2 regions of the Ferrimonas gelatinilytica genome follow, and region 1 is predicted to be linked to the other one. Evidence: predicted binding sites of a transcription regulator. Region 1 holds the regulator's gene; the other holds the start of a gene.
The links. The regulator NrdR, encoded in region 1, represses ribonucleotide reductase genes. The targets are predictions, from matches to a motif close to AAACACNANATNTNGTGTTT.

Region 1 (4,794 bases):
CATCGACTGGGAGTTTAAAGATGCGCCTACCTGTACCCCGACCGGTTGGGGCGTGCCCTTCCCGATCTTCGGCCCATGGTGTGAGGACCCCAATAAGCTGGATCCCGTCTTGGCGCTGCAATACGACTACGTGAACCGTGACCAGGTAAAGATTTACGGCTTCGAGGGGCAGGTGAGCCACTGGATCAATAACGATCTGGAGCTGTGGGGTAATATCGCTTACACCTATGGCACCGATCATAACGGTGACTTCCTTAACACCATTAGCCCGCTCAAGGGCAGCCTGGGGGTCAATGCATACACCCAGATCGCCAGCAAACCCACCACCGTGGGCGGGGTGGTGCGTATGGCCAGCGGCATGGACCGCGTTAAAGAGACCCCGGTGATCCCGGTGGAGGATCCGCTGTACGATCCTAAGTACAACGAGGTCTACACCACCGACGGCTATGCGGTCGTGGATGTTACTGTCGGCGTCGAGCTGACCGATAATTGGCAGTTGCGTGCGGGTGTGTTCAACCTGCTGGACAAGGAGTACATTGATTACGCCGATGTGGCGGGTCAGTCCAAGTACCTAATGGACAACATGGGGGCACCGGAGTCCAACTTCACCCAGCCGGGCCGCTACTTCAACGTTAACGTGAAGTACCAGTTCTGACCTTTGGCGATCGCCGCCTGAGCATCAAGCCGGACCCTGCGTCCGGCTTTTTCTTGGGCGGCGTTTTGTTATGACGGGATGCGAGGATGAGATGCGGTCACTGACGACGGCGGAGCCCGGGAAGGTTCGAAGTCGGTCCAAACCAGCAGTGGATCCGACAGAGGACAAACCCGGTTGCGCTCCCGGCTTTCAGGTCGCCAAAGTGTGATCTTGGGGGGGGTAATTTTGCCCGGTGTGGTGAGGATGCTCACAATCGCTTGGGATAATGGGATTCAAAAGGTAAAATGCGCCACCTTAGGAACGCTTTATTACTTTACCTACCTTACTTACCGGCCAGGAGAGCAGGATGTTCGAACGCAGTATGAATATCGCGGACTTTGATCCCGAGTTGTGGCAAGCGATGGAAGCGGAGCGGGTGCGCCAAGAGGAGCACATTGAGCTTATCGCCTCGGAAAACTACACCAGCCCGCGCGTATTGGAAGCCCAGGGTTCTCAGCTGACCAACAAGTACGCCGAAGGCTATCCGGGCAAGCGTTATTACGGTGGCTGTGAGCACGTCGATGTGGCGGAGCAGCTGGCGATCGATCGCGCCAACGCGCTGTTCGGGTCCGAGTACGCCAACGTCCAGCCGCACTCCGGTTCCCAGGCCAATGCCGCCGTCTTCATGGCCCTGCTGCAGCCCGGCGATACCGTCCTGGGGATGAGCCTGGCCCACGGTGGTCACCTGACCCACGGCGCCTCCGTCTCCTTCTCCGGCAAGATGTACAACGCGGTGCAATATGGGATCAACCCGGACACCGGCGCCATCGATTATGATGAGATCCGCGCCCTGGCCAGGGAGCATCAGCCGAAGATGATCATCGGCGGTTTCTCCGCCTACTCCGGCATCATTGATTGGGCCGAGTTCCGCGCCATCGCCGACGAAGTGGGTGCTTACCTGTTCGTGGACATGGCCCACGTGGCAGGCCTGGTGGCGGCGGGGGTTTACCCGAATCCGGTCCCCCATGCCCACGTAGTGACCACCACCACCCATAAGACCCTGGGCGGTCCCCGTGGCGGTTTGATCCTCTCCGCCATTGGCGATGAAACCCTCTATAAGAAGTTCAACTCCGCGGTGTTCCCTGGTGGTCAGGGTGGCCCGCTGTGTCACGTGATCGCCGCCAAGGCGGTGGCTTTCAAGGAGGCGCTGCAGCCGGAGTTTGCCCAGTACCAGCAGCAGGTGGTGAAGAATGCTCAGGCGATGGCGGACGTATTCATTAACCGTGGCTATGACGTGGTTTCCGGTGGTACCCAGAACCATCTGTTCCTGCTGGACCTGATCAGCAAGGACATTACCGGTAAAGACGCCGATGCGGCCCTGGGTCGGGCCAACATCACGGTGAACAAGAACTCCGTGCCGAACGATCCCCGTAGCCCCTTCGTCACCTCCGGCCTGCGGATCGGCACCCCGGCGTTGACCCGCCGTGGTATCGGCGAAGCGGAAGCCCGGGAGCTGACCGGCTGGATCTGCGACATCCTGGATAACTTCGGCGATGAGTCCGTCGTGGAGCGGGTGAAGCAGCAGGTGGTGGAGCTCTGCGCCCGCTTCCCTGTTTATCGCTAAGGGTTCACCGGGACGACGACGTCCCCAGAAAAACAAGCCCGCCTTCTGGCGGGCTTTTGTTTGCCTCTACCTTACTCTGGCGGACAAAATTCGGTATTCTTGCCCGCACCTTTTTACCCTGTTTGCGGAGACGCCATGCACTGTCCCTTTTGTGCTGCCAGCGATACCAAAGTGATCGATTCCCGCCTGGTGGCGGATGGCCACCAGGTGCGCCGGCGCCGGGAGTGCCTCACCTGCCATGAGCGCTACACCACCTTCGAGTCTGCGGAGCTGGTGATGCCGCGGATCATCAAGCAGGACGGCACCCGCCAGCCCTTCGATGAGGAGAAGCTGCGTCGGGGTTTGCAGCGGGCGCTGGAGAAGCGTCCAGTGGGCACCGAGCGGGTGGAACAGGCGGTGAGCAAAATCAAGTCGGCGCTGCGTGCCACCGGTGAGCGGGAGGTCCCCTCCAGCATGCTCGGTAACCTGGTGATGGAGCAGCTGGTGACCCTGGATAAGGTGGCCTACATCCGCTTTGCTTCGGTGTACCGTGGCTTCGATGATCTTGCCGAGTTCGGCGAGGCGATCGCCCGCCTGGAAAAACGTTAATGAATGATGCGGGTTTCAGCGCCACCGATGCCACGCACATGGCCAGGGCCATCGCCCTGGCTAAGCGGGGTTGGCTCACCACGCGGCCAAACCCCAGGGTGGGGTGTGTGCTGGTCAACGAGGGTACCGTGGTGGGCGAGGGCGCCCATCTCAAGGCGGGCGAACCCCATGCCGAAGTCCACGCCCTGCGTGCCGCCGGTGCACACGCTCGTGGTGCCACCGCCTACGTCACCCTGGAACCCTGCAGCCACCATGGCCGTACGCCCCCCTGTGCCGAAGCGCTGATCGCTGCCGGCGTTGCTCGGGTGGTGGTGGCGATGGTGGACCCGAACCCCCAGGTGGCGGGGCGTGGCTTGCGGATGCTGGAGCAGGCGGGGATCCCCACCTCTGCAGGCCTGATGCAGGCCCAGGCCGAGGCGCTCAATCCCGGCTTTATCAAGCGGATGAAAACCGGTCTACCTTGGGTCCGGGTCAAGCTGGCGGCCAGCATTGATGGCCGTACGGCCCTGGCCAATGGCGATTCCAAGTGGATCACCGGCCCACAGGCGCGGGCTGACGTTCAGCGCCTGCGAGCCCAGAGCGACGCGGTGATCACCGGTGCCGACTCGGTGCTGGCGGACGATCCCAGCATGAATGTCCGCCACCAGGAGTTGGGTAGCTGGCGCCAACGCATCAGTGCCGAGCAGCTGATGCAACCGCTTCGGGTGGTGGTGGATGGCGAGGCCCGACTGGCCCCGCCGCTGAAGTTGCTCCGTTGTGAGGGGCCGATCTTGTTGGCCAGCCACCGCGGCTACCCGGCCATTTGGCCCGATGGCGTCACCTGCTGGCAGGGCCCGCGTCAGGCCCAGGGCAAACTGGATCTTTCGGCGCTGCTGACAGAGCTGGGCCGCCGTGAAATCAACGAGGTGCTGGTGGAAGCCGGCGCCGGTTTGGCTGGCGCTTTCATCAGCGCCGGTCTTTGGGACGAACTGGTGCTTTACCAGGCCCCGAAGCTGATGGGCAGCGGCGCCCGCGGTCTGCTACAGCTGCCCGATTTCCCCGCCATGGCGGCGGTGGACACCTTGACCTTTAGCGATGTCCGTCGCGTCGGCGCGGATCTGCGCCTGACGCTGACGCGGCAGGAGAGATAACACCATGTTCACTGGCATCGTGGAAGCCGTTGGCACACTGCGCAAACTGGAGCCTCGGGGCGGCGATCTCCGGGTTACCGTCGACACCGGCAAGTTGCCGTTGGAGGACGTGAAGCTGGGCGACAGTATCGCCACCAACGGCGTCTGCCTCACCGTAGTCAACCTGGGGGCGGATCACTTCGTGGCGGATCTGAGCGCCGAGACTCTGGCATTGACCAACTTCGACCACTATGGCGTGGGCCAGAGGGTCAACCTGGAGCAGGCGGTGACCCCGAGCACCCGCTTGGGGGGCCACCTGGTCAGCGGCCATGTGGACGGCGTGGCCGAGGTGGTCAGCCGGCACACCAGGGCGCGGGCCATCGAGTTTTGGCTGCAGGCGCCCGCCGAGTTGGGCCGCTACCTGCCCCACAAGGGCTCGGTCACCATCGACGGCGTCAGCCTCACCCTCAACGAGGTGGATGGGGCCCGTTTTCGCCTGACCATTGTCCCCCATACGGCGGTGGAGACCACCCTGGTGGATCTGCAGCCCGGTGCCTCTGTCCACCTAGAGGTGGATCTGCTGGCCCGATACCTGGAAAAACTGATGCAGCCCCAGGCCGACAGCGCGCACCCCGCGGGCGGCCTGACGCTGGAAACCCTGGCCCGAAGTGGCTTTGTAAAGTAAGGAAATCACCGCGATGGCGTTGAATCGAATTGAAGAGATCATCGAAGACATTCGTCAGGGCAAGATGGTGATCCTGATGGATGATGAAGATCGGGAAAATGAAGGGGATCTGATCATGGCCGCTGAGGCGGTCACCCCGGAGGCGATCAACTTT
Region 2 (4,794 bases), on a different contig from region 1:
GGTGGCTTAGTTCCCCTTAATCTTGCGCCGTGGGCGCCAGCTCCAGGTCGCTGATCGGCGTGCAGCAACAGGGGAGGATTTCACCGGATCGGGTGTAGGCCATCGGCGGCGTGAGATAGCGAACTTCGCCGCTGATCAACTTTGTCTTGCAGGCGCCGCAATAGCCACTGCGGCACTCGCTGTAGTGGCCAAGGGGCGTTAAAGAGGCGAGCAACGGCTCGCCTTCTTGGTGGTCAAAGTGGTCGTGACCTTGGGTGACGCGATGCTTCAAAGTTTGAAACCGATCAGATCGTCGCTGCTGATCTCGTTGTCGATCTGGTTGGTGAGGTAGGAACTGACTTCCACCTCTTGCGGTGCCACCTGTACTGCATCGGACTCCAGCCACTTGCTCATCCAGGGAAGCGGGTTGCTGCGCTTGTCGAAGATGGGGGCCAAGCCGATGCCGGCCATCCGCTCATTGGTGATGAACTCGACGTAATCGCTGATGATCTGCTGGTTCAGTCCCATCATGGAGCCATCTTTAAACAGATATTGGGACCAGGCTTTCTCCTGTTCCGCCGCCCGACGGAAGATCTCGATGGATTCGCTGTGACACTCGAGGGCGATCTCGGCCATCTCAGGGTCGTCCCGGCCATCGGCCATCAGGTTGATCATGTGCTGAGTACCGACCAGATGAAGCTGCTCATCTCGGGCGATAAGGCGGATGATCTTGGCATTCCCCTCCATCCTCTCGCGCTCCGCAAAGGCGAAGGAGCAGGCGAAGGAGACATAGAAGCGCACCGCCTCAAGCACATTGACCGACATCAGGCAAAGGTAGAGCTTCTTTTTCAGATCCCGCAGGGAGAGTGAGACCGTTTCGCCGTTGATCTCGTGCTCACCCACTCCAAACTGCTGATAACGCTGAGTGGCGTGGATCAACTCGTCATAGTAGTGGCTGATGTCCCCGGCGCGCTTGAGGATCTCCTCGTTGACCACGATATCATCAAAGATGACGCCCGGATCCTTAACGATATTCCGGATGATGTGGGTGTAGGAGCGGCTGTGAATGGTCTCGTAGAAGGACCAGGTCTCGATCCAGGTCTCCAACTCCGGCAGAGAAACCAAAGGCAGCAGGGCCACGTTGGGGCTGCGGCCCTGGATGGAATCCAGCAGGGTCTGGTACTTCAGGTTGGAGAGGAAGATGTGCTGCTCGTGTGCAGGAAGCGCATTGAAGTCGATGCGATCCTGGGTTACATCAACCTCCTCCGGTCGCCAGAAGAAAGAGAGTTGCTTCTCGATCAGATCTTCAAAGATGCGGTGGCGCTGCTGATCGTAGCGCGCCACGTTCACCGGGTTGCCAAGGAACATCGGCTCCGCGGTGGCATCGTTTTTGATGCGCGAAAAGGTGCTGTATTGATGGCTCATGATCGCTCCTAGATCTTGCACGCGCCGCCGGCACAATCGTCCTCGGCTTCCGCTTTGACAGTAGTTTGTGAATCGGACTGGCCGTCACGGGTATTCTGATAATACAGGGTCTTGAGGCCATAGCGGTACGCCAGCAGCAGGTCCTTGAGCAGTACCTTCATCGGCATTCGGTTACCCTCGAAACGACCGGGGTCGTAGTTGGTATTGGCCGAGATCGCCTGGTCGACGAACTTCTGCATCAGCCCCACCAGCTGCAGGTAGCCCTCGTTGTTGGGGATGCTCCACAGCAGCTCGTACTCCTTGGCGAGGCTCTCGATCCCGGGGACCACCTGCTTCATGACGCCATCTTTCGAGCCTTTGACGCTGATCAGGCCGCGGGGCGGCTCAATGCCGTTGGTGGCATTGGAGATCTGGCTCGATGTCTCTGAGGGCATCAGGGCGGAGAGAGTCGAGTTGCGCAGGCCGTGCTCGAGAATGTCAGCACGCAAACCCTCCCAGTCCAGATGCAGGGGTTCATCGCAGATCTCATCGAGCGCCTTCTTGTAGGTGTCGATGGGGAGGATCCCCTGGGCGTAGGTCGTTTCATTGAAGGCGGGGCAGGCGCCCTTCTCCTGGGCCAGGCGGTTAGAGGCTTTGAGCAGGTAGTACTGGATCGCCTCGAACGTCTTGTGGGTCAGGTTGTTGGCGCTGCCATCGGAGTAGCGTTTTCCATGCTTGGCCAGGTAGTAGGCAAAGTTGATCACCCCGACGCCCAAGGTACGGCGGTTCATGGTGCTGATCTTTGCCGCCTTGATCGGGTAATCCTGGTAATCCAGCAGGTTGTCCAGTGCGCGAACGGCGAGCTCCGCCAGCTCTTCCAACTCATCAAGGTCGTCGATGGCACCGAGGTTGAAGGCAGAGAGGGTGCACAGGGCGATCTCACCATTCTCATCTTCGGTGTGCAGCAGCGGCTTGGTGGGCAGGGCGATCTCCAGACAGAGGTTGGACTGCTTAATGGGGGCCACCTTGGGATCGAAGGGGCTATGGGTGTTGCAGTGATCCACGTTCTGGATGTAGATGCGTCCGGTACTGGCCCGCTCCTGCATCATTAAGCTGAACAGTTCGACCGCTTTGATGCTCTTCTTGCGAATGCTGGGATCCTGCTCGTACTGGCAGTAGAGACGCTCAAACTCGGCCTGGTCGGCGAAGAAGGCGTCGTACAGCCCGGGTACATCGGAGGGTGAGAACAGCGTAATGTTGCCGCCACTGACGAGGCGTTGATAGAGCGTGTGGTTGATCTGGACCCCGTAATCCATGTGGCGGATCCGATTTGCTTCGGTCCCGCGGTTGTTCTTAAGTACCAGCAGGTCTTCCACCTCCAGGTGCCACATGGGATAGAACAGGGTAGCCGCACCACCCCGCACTCCCCCTTGGGAGCAGGATTTGACAGCAGTCTGGAAGTGCTTGAAGAACGGCAACAGACCGGTGTGGAAGGCCTCGCCACCACGGATGGGACTGCCCAGGGCACGCAGGTTACCGGCGTTGATGCCGATGCCTGCCCGCTGACTGACATACTTGACGATGGACGCGGAGGTCGCGTTGATGGAGTCCAGGCTGTCCCCACACTCGATCAGTACACAGGAGCTGAACTGACGAGTTGGGGTTCGCACACCGCTCATGATCGGGGTAGGCAGGGAGATCTTAAACAGTGACGTGGCGTCGTAGAACCGCTTGACGAACGCCATCCGCGTCGATTTCGGGTAGTGAGCAAACAGGCAGGCGGCAACCAGCATGTAGAGGAACTGAGCGCTTTCATAAACCTCGCCGGTCACCCGGTTCTGCACCAGGTATTTCCCCTCCAGCTGTTTGATCGCCGCATAGGAGAACTTCATATCCCGCCAGTGATCGATGTAGCGGTTCAGCTCGTCGAGCTCCTCGACACTGTAATCCGCGAGGATATGCTGGTCGTAACGGCCCGCCTCGCAGAGTTTCACCACATGGTCGTATAGGTGAGGGGGCTTGAACTGGCCGTAGGCCTTCTTGCGCAGATGGAATACCGCGAGGCGGGCGGCGAGATACTGGTAGTCCGGTGACTCTTCGCTGATCAGATCGGCTGCCGCTTTCACGATGGTTTCATGGATCGCTTCGGTCTCGATGCCATCGTAAAAATGGATATGCGCGGCCAGTTCCACCTGGGAGACCGAGACATTATCCAGGCCATCGGCGGCCCAATAGATCACCCGGTGGATCTTTTCCAGATCGATCGGTTCCTTTCGACCGTTCCGTTTGGTTACGAGAAGGTTACTATTCATTGGCGACGTGCTCTGCCTGTTCCCTGTGAAAGTGAAAAACGGGGTGACCTGTGGCGACGTTTCCGTGGAAAACTGCCGGACGGTACCCCGTTACCCGCGCCCCTTTTGGGCTATCGCAGTAGTGTTGTGTTTGCTGCCGTGCCACAACATGTAGTGCGTCTTGTGATGATGACTACAAGATAGGGCGTTATCCCTCGGGATTCAATAGCCCTCAATGTGGACAGAGTGTGTATAACCGGTGGGTGCTTTTGGCATGTTAGTATCACCTAACCGGCTAAAGTAGAGGCCAGAATGACTTTGTGATGGATTGGTTAAGATCATAAGGGCGCGTAATTTTTTTGACGCCCGGTTTGATTGCGTTTTTTTTATCCCTGAACCAGCGATAAAAGATCGATGAGATCCAGCGGATGATCGGCCGCATGTTGGCCGGGCCATTTTTGGGGTTGATCCTCCGGCCTCAGGTAACCCCATAGCGCCACGGCACCCGCCATACCGGCGCGCTGAGCCGCCTCCATGTCACGCTCTGCATCCCCGACGTAGAGGATCCGATCCGGCGCGATCGCCAACGCCTCAGATGCGGCCCACATAGGTGCGGGGTGCGGCTTGGAATGGGGTAGGGTATCGCCACTGATTTGACACCTGGACCGGGCGAACAGGGGCCATTGAGCCAGCAGGGGATCGGTCAACCACTGAGGTTTGTTGGTGACAATGCCCCAGGGGCATCCCGCGTCGTCCAGCGTGTGGATAAGCGTGTCGATGCCGTCGAACAGCCGGGTCTCGATGCTGATTGCTTCCCGATAGGCCTGAAGCAGAACGCGGCGCATCGGCAGAATGTCCACCGCGTCCAGTCGTGCCCCGAGGGCGGCACCGAGCAAACCGGCGACACCGTGGGAACTGACCTGGCTGGCCAGCAGTGAGCTGATGGGGGGATAGCCGTATTGTGCCAACGCAACATTGGCTGCCCGCCCGAGATCCGGCGCCGTGTCCAGCAGGGTGCCGTCCAGATCGAACAGCACAGCGTCATAGCCCTGGCTCATCTTAGCTCCGGTTTGTAGGCGTGGATCATGTAATTGATCTTGGTGGAGTGGGTCATGTTGAA

Region 2: a site for NrdR is predicted at 3,835-3,854, ahead of nrdA (class 1a ribonucleoside-diphosphate reductase subunit alpha). Genes of this name have one in related genera too.

Annotation. Positions count from the first base shown of each region.
Region 1 is NZ_BAABLF010000012.1:9,212-14,005, reverse strand. Features, by position in the region: gene ABD997_RS09625 (TonB-dependent hemoglobin/transferrin/lactoferrin family receptor) at 1-655, shown strand, start outside; gene glyA (serine hydroxymethyltransferase) at 1,002-2,258, shown strand; gene nrdR (transcriptional regulator NrdR) at 2,394-2,846, shown strand; gene ribD (bifunctional diaminohydroxyphosphoribosylaminopyrimidine deaminase/5-amino-6-(5-phosphoribosylamino)uracil reductase RibD) at 2,846-3,976, shown strand; gene ABD997_RS09605 (riboflavin synthase) at 3,981-4,640, shown strand; gene ribBA (bifunctional 3,4-dihydroxy-2-butanone-4-phosphate synthase/GTP cyclohydrolase II) at 4,654-4,794, shown strand, end outside.
Region 2 is NZ_BAABLF010000005.1:290,827-295,620, reverse strand. Features, by position in the region: gene ABD997_RS03690 (hypothetical protein) at 1-10, shown strand, start outside; gene ABD997_RS03685 (2Fe-2S iron-sulfur cluster-binding protein) at 17-385, opposite strand; gene nrdB (class Ia ribonucleoside-diphosphate reductase subunit beta) at 268-1,404, opposite strand; gene nrdA (class 1a ribonucleoside-diphosphate reductase subunit alpha) at 1,413-3,695, opposite strand; gene ABD997_RS03670 (HAD family hydrolase) at 4,061-4,732, opposite strand; gene ubiG (bifunctional 2-polyprenyl-6-hydroxyphenol methylase/3-demethylubiquinol 3-O-methyltransferase UbiG) at 4,729-4,794, opposite strand, start outside.